Regions from separate parts of the Lysinibacillus sp. FSL H8-0500 genome, predicted to be linked through region 1. Evidence: a T-box and tRNA genes for the amino acid it is inferred to sense, from the RefSeq annotation. Region 1 holds a T-box; the other regions hold tRNA genes.

Region 1 (3,248 bases):
AAGGACTAGCACCTACACAATCGCAAGTAGCTAAGAAATTAGAAGAAGTCATGGATAGTTTTCATTATGGGGCACTTACACTGAGTGAGCGTTTGTCAATGCTACAAATGTCAGAAGAGGCGTTTATTGAAAGCTATGCCAAGCCAATTGCCTATAAAGCAGCGACAGGTGACTTATTATGGGACGCAACGAAAGCTGATTATCCAAATACAAGCGATCAAGTTCGTATGTGGTTTGTTGAGCAAGAGGCGATGCGCTATTTAGAGCAGCATTATCATCGAGAGATTGCCTTTTTACGAGAGAAATATAAGATACCTGAAAAGGAAAACCAAATGATTTATATACGGAGCGGAATGGTTGTTGCTTTAAAGGAATATGAATTTTTAGTTGTATCGGGTGCTTTTACAGGCGATTTAACGAAATTATCTGCGGATGAAATTGTACAGAAGCATACAAATGGTACGTGGTTTCCCCTTGTTAATGTCCCTAAAGCATTGTCCGTTGGCGATCGGGTGGAGGTACAATATAGCGAAGCAATTGGTGGCGACGGTTCTAGGCCATTCTTAGATTTTAAGGATAACATCGGAATAAAGATAGTCGAGGATTATCAATAATAAAAGATTAGACATTCTAAATTGCTGGAATGTCTAGTCTTTATTTTTTCTTTGTAATTGGAGAAAAAGTAATATTTTCTAATAAATGTTTTAAAAAGGGATGAAAATTAGAGGAGCTATCTTAAGAAAGTAGTATTGAGTACAACATGAAGGAACGAAGGGGAGATATATACTTGCGGTTACATCATAAATTGAAGGAAAATTAAAGGATAGACTATGTGTGTTGAAAAATGCTCAAAGCTAAAGAGCTGTTGATTCAAACTAATTATCAGCATCAATATGCGCTCCTTCATCAAAGCATTATCATTTGTTTCAACGGAATTTTTTAAGATTGTCCACTGTTGACAGACAATTGGTAATTTGCTAAGATGAAGGACAATAAAAGCATACAAATTCGTTGATGAGAAAGAGTAGTGTTTCACTTTGTTCTACAGAGAGCCGACATTTGGTGGAAGTCGGTGTGCAGGTGTTACATGAAAATCCTCTCTGAGAAGATTAGCTGAATCGAGTAAGCTAATCCGGGTGTCTACCGTTAAAAAGAACACGTATGATTGTACGTTGCTGAGTGCTATTGGCCATCGTGTCAATAGAAATTAGGGTGGTATTCGCGGTTAACCCCGTCCCTTTTCCTTGGGACGGGGTTTTTTGTATGCCTTTTATACAAATTTGCTTGTATAGGAGGAACTAATATGAAGAAAGAACAAAAGAAGGAAACAACGGTGGAACGGAAACAAGGATTCGTGCATTATGGTCGCAAGAAGGGACCTTCGCCAAATCTGTAAGCAATCGTGCTGGACAGCAGCCCTTTGTATTTTATGAGGGACCACCAACAGCGAATGGGTTACCACATGTCGGCCATGCATTTGGTAGAACCATAAAAGATGTGGTGGCCCGTTACAAAACAATGCAAGGCTATTTAGTTGAACGCAAAGCAGGTTGGGATACACATGGGTTGCCTGTGGAATTAGGGATAGAAAAGGCTTTAGGGATCTCTGGAAAGCAGGAGATTGAAAACTATGGGGTGGAGCAATTTATTCAAGCATGTAAGAAGAGCGTTTTTACCTATGAGCAAAAATGGCGTACTTTTACAGAGCAACTTGGCTACTGGCTTGACATGGATGATCCTTACCTAACATTAAGTAATGACTATATTGAATCTGTGTGGCATATTTTAAGCCATGTTCACAAGGAAAAACTGTTATACAAAGGACATCGCGTTTCACCTTATTGCCCTAGCTGTCAAACTTCCTTAAGCTCTCATGAGGTGGCACAGGGCTATAAGGATGTTAAGGATTTATCCGTTACTGCAATGTTTAAGCTAGAGGATCGAGACGAATATATCTTAGGCTGGACAACGACGCCTTGGACATTACCAGCCAATGTAGCCTTGGCTATGAATCCTGCTCTTCGATATGTCCGTGTAAGGCATGCAAACAGCATCTATATACTAGCCAAATCGTTGGTAGCAAAGGTTTTTTCAGAGCCTGTTGAGATATTAAGTGAGCATGACGGTCAGGATTTTGCAGGTGTTTCCTATCGATCGCCATTTTCCTATGTAGCCGTCGATAAAGGGCATATCATTGTCATGGCAGATTATGTGACAGAGCATAGTGGAACAGGAATTGTACACATAGCACCTGCTTATGGAGAGGACGATTATAAAACGGTGCAGCAACATGGCTTGTCCTTTGTCAATGTAGTTGATCTTAAAGGCTGTTATACAGAAGCGGTACCTGAGCTTGTTGGACGATTTGTGAAAGATTGTGATGTCGATATCATTAAAATGCTTGCAGCAAATGAGCTTTTATTTGCTAAAGAAAAATATGAGCATAGCTATCCGCATTGCTGGCGCTGTGATTCACCATTATTGTACTATGCAACAGATAGCTGGTTTATCAAAATGTCGGCATTAAAAGAGCAGCTTTTACAAAATAATCAGCAGGTGACATGGTACCCTAGCCATATTAAGGATGGACGATTTGGCAACTTCCTAGAAAACTTAGTGGATTGGAATATTAGTCGTAATCGTTATTGGGGAACACCACTCAATGTGTGGATCTGTCAGGATTGCAATCATGAGGAGGCACCTAACAGTGTTGCAGCGCTACAACAATTAGCCAAAGGAGCTGTCAATGAACAATTAGAGCTCCATAAGCCATTTATAGATGCCATTGTCTGTACCTGTCCTGTCTGCCAAGGCGACATGAAACGTACGCCTGAAGTTATCGATGTTTGGTTTGACAGTGGCTCGATGCCATTTGCCCAACAGCATTATCCTTTTGAAGACGTAGCGAACTTTCATCATCAGTTTCCAGCAGATGTGGTCATTGAGGGCATCGACCAAACGCGAGGATTTTTCTATAGCTTATTAGCAGTATCGACCTTGTTTACAGGAAAACCACCTTATAAAAATGTGCTATCGTTAGGGCATGTACTCGATGAGCATGGACAGAAGATGTCCAAAAGTAAAGGCAATGCATTAGAGCCTGTTGAGTTAATCGAGGAGTATGGAGCTGATGCTCTACGTTGGGCATTTTTAGTTGATAGCTCCCCATGGAATCCAAAGCGTTTTTCGAAGAAAATTGTCTTAGATGCGAAATCTAAGCTTGTGGATACACTCGACAATACGTTTAA
Region 2 (3,248 bases), 1.3 Mb from region 1:
AGGAAATTACCGATACTACATCTTCTGCAGAAGCGATTTTATGCCTATCTGCTGAAAATCGAGAACAGGTTGACCAATTAGTAAATAAGGCACTAGCCTCTGGTGGTAAATCATATAGTGATCCACAAGATCATGGATTTATGTACGGTTGGGGTTTCCAGGATTTAGATGGACATATCTGGGAAGTAGTTTATATGGATGAAAATGCAATGAACCAAGAATAAAAGTACTAAATCAAAACGTTAACCTAAATAAACTCCGATTTCTTTATACTTTCAATGCAATAAGGTAGTTACCCAAAAGTGATCAAAACGTCGAAAGCCCTATGCCTTCCGTTTCATCACTTTTGTTTTATTATTAACACCTTTAGTTTAATCATATTATCTTATCCACCGATTGATCAGGGCTTTCCGTCAGTTTCACGCGTCGATCCGTTTATCAGGTGCGACTCTCTCTATCTTTTGAACAGAAAAAAGTGCAATAGATGACTGTTCATCTACTGCACTTTGTATGACCCGTACGGGATTCGAACCCGTGTTACCGCCGTGAAAGGGCGGTGTCTTAACCACTTGACCAACGGGCCCATGGCGGAGAAGGAGGGATTTGAACCCTCGCGCCGGTTACCCGACCTACACCCTTAGCAGGGGCGCCTCTTCAGCCTCTTGAGTACTTCCCCATATAAAAAATGGCTCCGAAGGCAGGACTCGAACCTGCGACAACCTGATTAACAGTCAGGTGCTACTACCAACTGAGCTACTTCGGAATAATGGTGGGCCTAAATGGACTCGAACCATCGACCTCACGCTTATCAGGCGTGCGCTCTAACCAGCTGAGCTATAGGCCCTTGGAGCGGGTGATGGGAATCGAACCCACGACATCAGCTTGGAAGGCTGAGGTTTTACCATTAAACTACACCCGCATAAATGGTGGGTCAGGACGGAATCGAACCGCCGACACTTAGAGCTTCAATCTAATGCTCTACCAACTGAGCTACTGACCCATATTTTAAAATAAATGGCGGTCCCGACCGGGATCGAACCGGCGATCTCCTGCGTGACAGGCAGGCATGTTAACCGCTACACCACGGGACCTTTTGGTTGCTTTCGCACAGAAAAATTGGTTGCGGGGGCCGGATTTGAACCAACGACCTTCGGGTTATGAGCCCGACGAGCTACCACTGCTCCACCCCGCGATAATCATATGTTATTTCGAGTTTTTCAAGCACCATTTATAAAGACATAAAACTGGAGGAGGTAGAGGGATTCGAACCCCCGCGCGGTCTTACCCGCCTGTCGGTTTTCAAGACCGATCCCTTCAGCCAGACTTGGGTATACCTCCGTTACAATATATAAATGGTGGACCTTGCAGGACTCGAACCTGCGACCGGACGGTTATGAGCCGTCTGCTCTAACCAACTGAGCTAAAGGTCCTTTAAGATGGCGGCAGAGGGGATCGAACCCCCGACCTTACGGGTATGAACCGTACGCTCTAGCCAGCTGAGCTACGCCGCCAGGATCTTTATACTGGTTAATTTACTTATGGTGGAGCCTAGCGGGATCGAACCGCTGACCTCCTGCGTGCAAGGCAGGCGCTCTCCCAGCTGAGCTAAGGCCCCATAACGATTTTTGAAATGGTCGGGAAGACAGGATTCGAACCTGCGACCCCTTGGTCCCAAACCAAGTGCTCTACCAAGCTGAGCTACTTCCCGTTCGTTCTTTTGGCGCGCCCGACAGGAGTCGAACCCATAACCTTCTGATCCGTAGTCAGACGCTCTATCCAATTGAGCTACGGGCGCATTTTAAATGGTGCCGAGGACCGGAATCGAACCGGTACGGTAGTCACCTACCGCAGGATTTTAAGTCCTGTGCGTCTGCCAGTTCCGCCACCCCGGCACATTTGGAGCGGAAGACGAGGTTCGAACTCGCGACCCCCACCTTGGCAAGGTGGTGTTCTACCACTGAACTACTTCCGCATGTGCATACGTTTTTTATCTGGCAATGAAAATAATGGTGCGGGTGAAGGGAGTCGAACCCCCACGCCTTGCGGCGCTAGATCCTAAGTCTAGTGCGTCTGCCAATTCCGCCACACCCGCTTATTATTATTTCAAAATGGTGAGCCATGAAGGACTCGAACCTTCGACCCTCTGATTAAAAGTCAGATGCTCTACCAACTGAGCTAATGGCTCGGAAAATGGTGCCGGCTATAGGAATCGAACCCACGACCTACTGATTACAAGTCAGTTGCTCTACCTGCTGAGCTAAACCGGCATATGGTGGAGGATGACGGGCTCGAACCGCCGACCCTCTGCTTGTAAGGCAGATGCTCTCCCAGCTGAGCTAATCCTCCTGGGTAATATGCCTAGCGACGTCCTACTCTCACAGGGGGAAGCCCCCAACTACCATCGGCGCGAAAGAGCTTAACTTCCGTGTTCGGGATGGGAACGGGTGTGACCTCTTTGCCATTATCACTAGACTTGCACATGGATGTGCTGGCTTCTGCGTTGCAACACGGATGTTGCGTTCTTAGCAGAAGTTCCTTTTTTAAAGCTTCAAAATATATCGTATCTTAAAACTTTTTTGAAAGGGTTATTCTTTCAAAACTGGATAAACGGTGCATTGAATAGTTTAAACATTTTGGTTAAGTCCTCGATCGATTAGTATTCGTCAGCTCCATATGTCGCCACACTTCCACTTCGAACCTATCTACCTCATCGTCTTTGAGGGATCTTACTTACTTGCGTAATGGGAAATCTCATCTTGAGGGGGGCTTCATGCTTAGATGCTTTCAGCACTTATCCCGTCCACACATAGCTACCCAGCGATGCCTTTGGCAAGACAACTGGTACACCAGCGGTGTGTCCATCCCGGTCCTCTCGTACTAAGGACAGCTCCTCTCAAATTTCCTACGCCCACGACGGATAGGGACCGAACTGTCTCACGACGTTCTGAACCCAGCTCGCGTACCGCTTTAATGGGCGAACAGCCCAACCCTTGGGACCGACTACAGCCCCAGGATGCGATGAGCCGACATCGAGGTGCCAAACCTCCCCGTCGATGTGGACTCTTGGGGGAGATAAGCCTGTTATCCCCGGGGTAGCTTTTATCCGTTGAGCGATGGCCCTTCCATGCGGAACCACCGGATCACTAAGCCCGTCTTTCGACCCTGCTCGACTTGTAGGTCTCGCAGTCAAGCTCCCTTGTGCCTTTACACTCTACGAATGATTTCCAACCATTCTGAGGGAACCTTTG
Region 3 (3,248 bases), 1.3 Mb from region 1:
GCTATATTGTTTTGTATGAGATGTTATCGGTTGTAAACTTATTTATTATCCATCCGTCATTATGTGAGTCCGTCTAGCTATAAAATAGATGAACATATAGTTTATAAATCTTATATGCAACAATCCACTAGCTAAAATAGATGAACACTCGTAGAAATGAAGGAAAGCCGGCCATTCTCTGGAATCATGTAGAATCCGTATGAAAAACAGCTAGTGTCATCCTCTTATACGGAACAGTTTATCTAAAGAGAATTAGTAAGTCACTATGAAAATTTCTATGATTGACTAAAATGAAGAAGATTTATAGGAGACATGTGATTGCCTTGAATGTAAGTAAATTATTCTTTTATGAAGTCGACTGCATGCCATTTTACATGTATTATTTCTAAAAGTAGTACAGCTTATTACGCCAATTTTTAAATGTCGTGGAGCCTTAAGCGTCAAAACAGCATAATATTCAAAGTAGTCAGAAATGAAACTTTTCAGAATAGTAGATACCCATTAAAGATATTTTAATTGGAAATATTTTTAAATATTTTTCGTAAATATATTTAATTTTAAGCAAAATTAACATATTATATAAGGATTATAACCTAAGGAGGTAGTTTTATATGGCAAATACCCATTGGCAATAGAGAGAGATTAGTCTTCATTATTTAGATGAAGTAAGAGGGGCTATACCTTTTGGGGCAGTCCAAGCACAACTAATGCTGCAAATAGTAGATCATTTTAATGCAGACCCAAAAAAAATTATGGATTTAGGATGTGGAAATGGATTTTTAGCGGAAATATTACTTAAATCTTATCCAGAAGCTATCGCTATATTGATAGATCATTCAGAACCAATGATTGAAAATGCAAGAATAAATATGAAGGATTATAGCGAAAGATGTGAAATTATTAACGGAGATTTTAGTGAAAGCCTTACGAAATATGCTGATAGAGCAACAGTAGATTGTATCGTTTCCGGTTATGCTATACACCACCTTCCTAATGAACAGAAAAGATTATTATATAGCGAAATATTTGATTTATTAGCACCAGGAGGCATATTTATTAATATTGAACACGTTGCTTCTGCTACACCTAAAATAGAAAAATTACATGATAAATTTTTTATTGACCACCTAGCACCACATAATAATAAAGATAGGTCCACTGTATCTATCGAATACTATAATCGCTCAGATAAAATGGATAATATACTAGAAAGAGTAGATATTCAATTAAAGTGGTTGGAGGAAATTGGTTTTAATCATGTAGATTGTTATTTTAAATGGATGGAGTTAGCTGTATTTGGGGGAGTTAAGCAACAATAATATTCTATTCTAGTAAGTCAAATTTTGGTGTCATTCAGATACCCGTTTCTGAAATACATAACACATATGTTTACAGTTTGTGCGATTGTAATAGAGCACCATTGGTTTGATCATGCTATCCAGCGATTAATCAGGGCTTTCCGTCAGTTTCATGCGTCGATCCGTTTATCAGGTGCGACTCTCTCTATCTTTTGAACAGAAAAAAGTGCAATAGATGACTGTTCATCTACTGCACTTTGTATGACCCGTACGGGATTCGAACCCGTGTTACCGCCGTGAAAGGGCGGTGTCTTAACCACTTGACCAACGGGCCCATGGCGGAGAAGGAGGGATTTGAACCCTCGCGCCGGTTACCCGACCTACACCCTTAGCAGGGGCGCCTCTTCAGCCTCTTGAGTACTTCCCCATATAAAAAATGGCTCCGAAGGCAGGACTCGAACCTGCGACAACCTGATTAACAGTCAGGTGCTACTACCAACTGAGCTACTTCGGAATAATGGTGGGCCTAAATGGACTCGAACCATCGACCTCACGCTTATCAGGCGTGCGCTCTAACCAGCTGAGCTATAGGCCCTTGGAGCGGGTGATGGGAATCGAACCCACGACATCAGCTTGGAAGGCTGAGGTTTTACCATTAAACTACACCCGCATAAATGGTGGGTCAGGACGGAATCGAACCGCCGACACTTAGAGCTTCAATCTAATGCTCTACCAACTGAGCTACTGACCCATATTCTAAAATAAATGGCGGTCCCGACCGGGATCGAACCGGCGATCTCCTGCGTGACAGGCAGGCATGTTAACCGCTACACCACGGGACCTTTTGGTTACTTTCGCATAGAAAATTGGTTGCGGGGGCCGGATTTGAACCAACGACCTTCGGGTTATGAGCCCGACGAGCTACCACTGCTCCACCCCGCGATAATCATATGTTGTTTCGAGTTTTTCAAGCACCATTTATAAAGACATAAAACTGGAGGAGGTAGAGGGATTCGAACCCCCGCGCGGTCTTACCCGCCTGTCGGTTTTCAAGACCGATCCCTTCAGCCAGACTTGGGTATACCTCCGTTACAATATATAAATGGTGGACCTTGCAGGACTCGAACCTGCGACCGGACGGTTATGAGCCGTCTGCTCTAACCAACTGAGCTAAAGGTCCTTTAAGATGGCGGCAGAGGGGATCGAACCCCCGACCTTACGGGTATGAACCGTACGCTCTAGCCAGCTGAGCTACGCCGCCAGGATCTTTATACTGGTTAATTTACTTATGGTGGAGCCTAGCGGGATCGAACCGCTGACCTCCTGCGTGCAAGGCAGGCGCTCTCCCAGCTGAGCTAAGGCCCCATAATTTTTAGGAAATGGTCGGGAAGACAGGATTCGAACCTGCGACCCCTTGGTCCCAAACCAAGTGCTCTACCAAGCTGAGCTACTTCCCGTTGTTCTTTTGGCGCGCCCGACAGGAGTCGAACCCATAACCTTCTGATCCGTAGTCAGACGCTCTATCCAATTGAGCTACGGGCGCATTTTAAATGGTGCCGAGGACCGGAATCGAACCGGTACGGTAGTCACCTACCGCAGGATTTTAAGTCCTGTGCGTCTGCCAGTTCCGCCACCCCGGCACATTTGGAGCGGAAGACGAGGTTCGAACTCGCGACCCCCACCTTGGCAAGGTGGTGTTCTACCACTGAACTACTTCCGCATGTGCATACGTTTTTTATCTGGCAATGAAAATAATGGTGCGGGTGAAGGGAGTCGAACCCCCACGCCTTGCGGCGCTAGATCCTAAGTCTAGTGCGTCTGCCAATTCCGCCACACCCGCTTATTATTATTTCAAAATGGTGAGCCATGAAGGACTCGAACCTTCGACCCTCTGATTAAAAGTCAGATGCTCTACCAACTGAGCTAATGGCTCGGAAAATGGTGCCGGCT

The links. A T-box is a leader RNA that pairs with one kind of tRNA and senses whether it is charged. The one in region 1 lies ahead of ileS (isoleucine--tRNA ligase), so its partner is inferred to be a tRNA-Ile.
Region 2: it encodes a tRNA-Ile, which carries the amino acid that the T-box ahead of ileS (isoleucine--tRNA ligase) is inferred to sense. The anticodon was not compared.
Region 3: it encodes a tRNA-Ile, which carries the amino acid that the T-box ahead of ileS (isoleucine--tRNA ligase) is inferred to sense. The anticodon was not compared.

What each region holds. Positions count from the first base shown of each region.
Region 1 is NZ_CP150292.1:2,276,741-2,279,988, forward strand. It holds gene MHB44_RS10855 (DUF3221 domain-containing protein) at 1-614, shown strand, start outside; T-box leader at 1,003-1,242, shown strand; partial or broken gene ileS (isoleucine--tRNA ligase) at 1,304-3,248, shown strand, end outside.
Region 2 is NZ_CP150292.1:3,613,119-3,616,366, forward strand. It holds gene MHB44_RS17200 (VOC family protein) at 1-224, shown strand, start outside; tRNA gene MHB44_RS17205 (tRNA-Glu) at 512-583, opposite strand; tRNA gene MHB44_RS17210 (tRNA-Ser) at 586-676, opposite strand; tRNA gene MHB44_RS17215 (tRNA-Asn) at 687-763, opposite strand; tRNA gene MHB44_RS17220 (tRNA-Ile) at 768-844, opposite strand; tRNA gene MHB44_RS17225 (tRNA-Gly) at 846-919, opposite strand; tRNA gene MHB44_RS17230 (tRNA-Phe) at 925-1,000, opposite strand; tRNA gene MHB44_RS17235 (tRNA-Asp) at 1,016-1,091, opposite strand; tRNA gene MHB44_RS17240 (tRNA-Met) at 1,118-1,192, opposite strand; tRNA gene MHB44_RS17245 (tRNA-Ser) at 1,246-1,338, opposite strand; tRNA gene MHB44_RS17250 (tRNA-Ile) at 1,354-1,430, opposite strand; tRNA gene MHB44_RS17255 (tRNA-Met) at 1,438-1,511, opposite strand; tRNA gene MHB44_RS17260 (tRNA-Ala) at 1,540-1,615, opposite strand; tRNA gene MHB44_RS17265 (tRNA-Pro) at 1,632-1,708, opposite strand; tRNA gene MHB44_RS17270 (tRNA-Arg) at 1,719-1,795, opposite strand; tRNA gene MHB44_RS17275 (tRNA-Leu) at 1,804-1,892, opposite strand; tRNA gene MHB44_RS17280 (tRNA-Gly) at 1,898-1,972, opposite strand; tRNA gene MHB44_RS17285 (tRNA-Leu) at 2,008-2,092, opposite strand; tRNA gene MHB44_RS17290 (tRNA-Lys) at 2,110-2,185, opposite strand; tRNA gene MHB44_RS17295 (tRNA-Thr) at 2,192-2,267, opposite strand; tRNA gene MHB44_RS17300 (tRNA-Val) at 2,271-2,346, opposite strand; rRNA gene rrf (5S ribosomal RNA) at 2,357-2,472, opposite strand; rRNA gene MHB44_RS17310 (23S ribosomal RNA) at 2,634-3,248, opposite strand, start outside.
Region 3 is NZ_CP150292.1:3,603,746-3,606,993, forward strand. It holds gene MHB44_RS17070 (class I SAM-dependent methyltransferase) at 708-1,319, shown strand; tRNA gene MHB44_RS17075 (tRNA-Glu) at 1,561-1,632, opposite strand; tRNA gene MHB44_RS17080 (tRNA-Ser) at 1,635-1,725, opposite strand; tRNA gene MHB44_RS17085 (tRNA-Asn) at 1,736-1,812, opposite strand; tRNA gene MHB44_RS17090 (tRNA-Ile) at 1,817-1,893, opposite strand; tRNA gene MHB44_RS17095 (tRNA-Gly) at 1,895-1,968, opposite strand; tRNA gene MHB44_RS17100 (tRNA-Phe) at 1,974-2,049, opposite strand; tRNA gene MHB44_RS17105 (tRNA-Asp) at 2,065-2,140, opposite strand; tRNA gene MHB44_RS17110 (tRNA-Met) at 2,166-2,240, opposite strand; tRNA gene MHB44_RS17115 (tRNA-Ser) at 2,294-2,386, opposite strand; tRNA gene MHB44_RS17120 (tRNA-Ile) at 2,402-2,478, opposite strand; tRNA gene MHB44_RS17125 (tRNA-Met) at 2,486-2,559, opposite strand; tRNA gene MHB44_RS17130 (tRNA-Ala) at 2,588-2,663, opposite strand; tRNA gene MHB44_RS17135 (tRNA-Pro) at 2,679-2,755, opposite strand; tRNA gene MHB44_RS17140 (tRNA-Arg) at 2,765-2,841, opposite strand; tRNA gene MHB44_RS17145 (tRNA-Leu) at 2,850-2,938, opposite strand; tRNA gene MHB44_RS17150 (tRNA-Gly) at 2,944-3,018, opposite strand; tRNA gene MHB44_RS17155 (tRNA-Leu) at 3,054-3,138, opposite strand; tRNA gene MHB44_RS17160 (tRNA-Lys) at 3,156-3,231, opposite strand; tRNA gene MHB44_RS17165 (tRNA-Thr) at 3,238-3,248, opposite strand, start outside.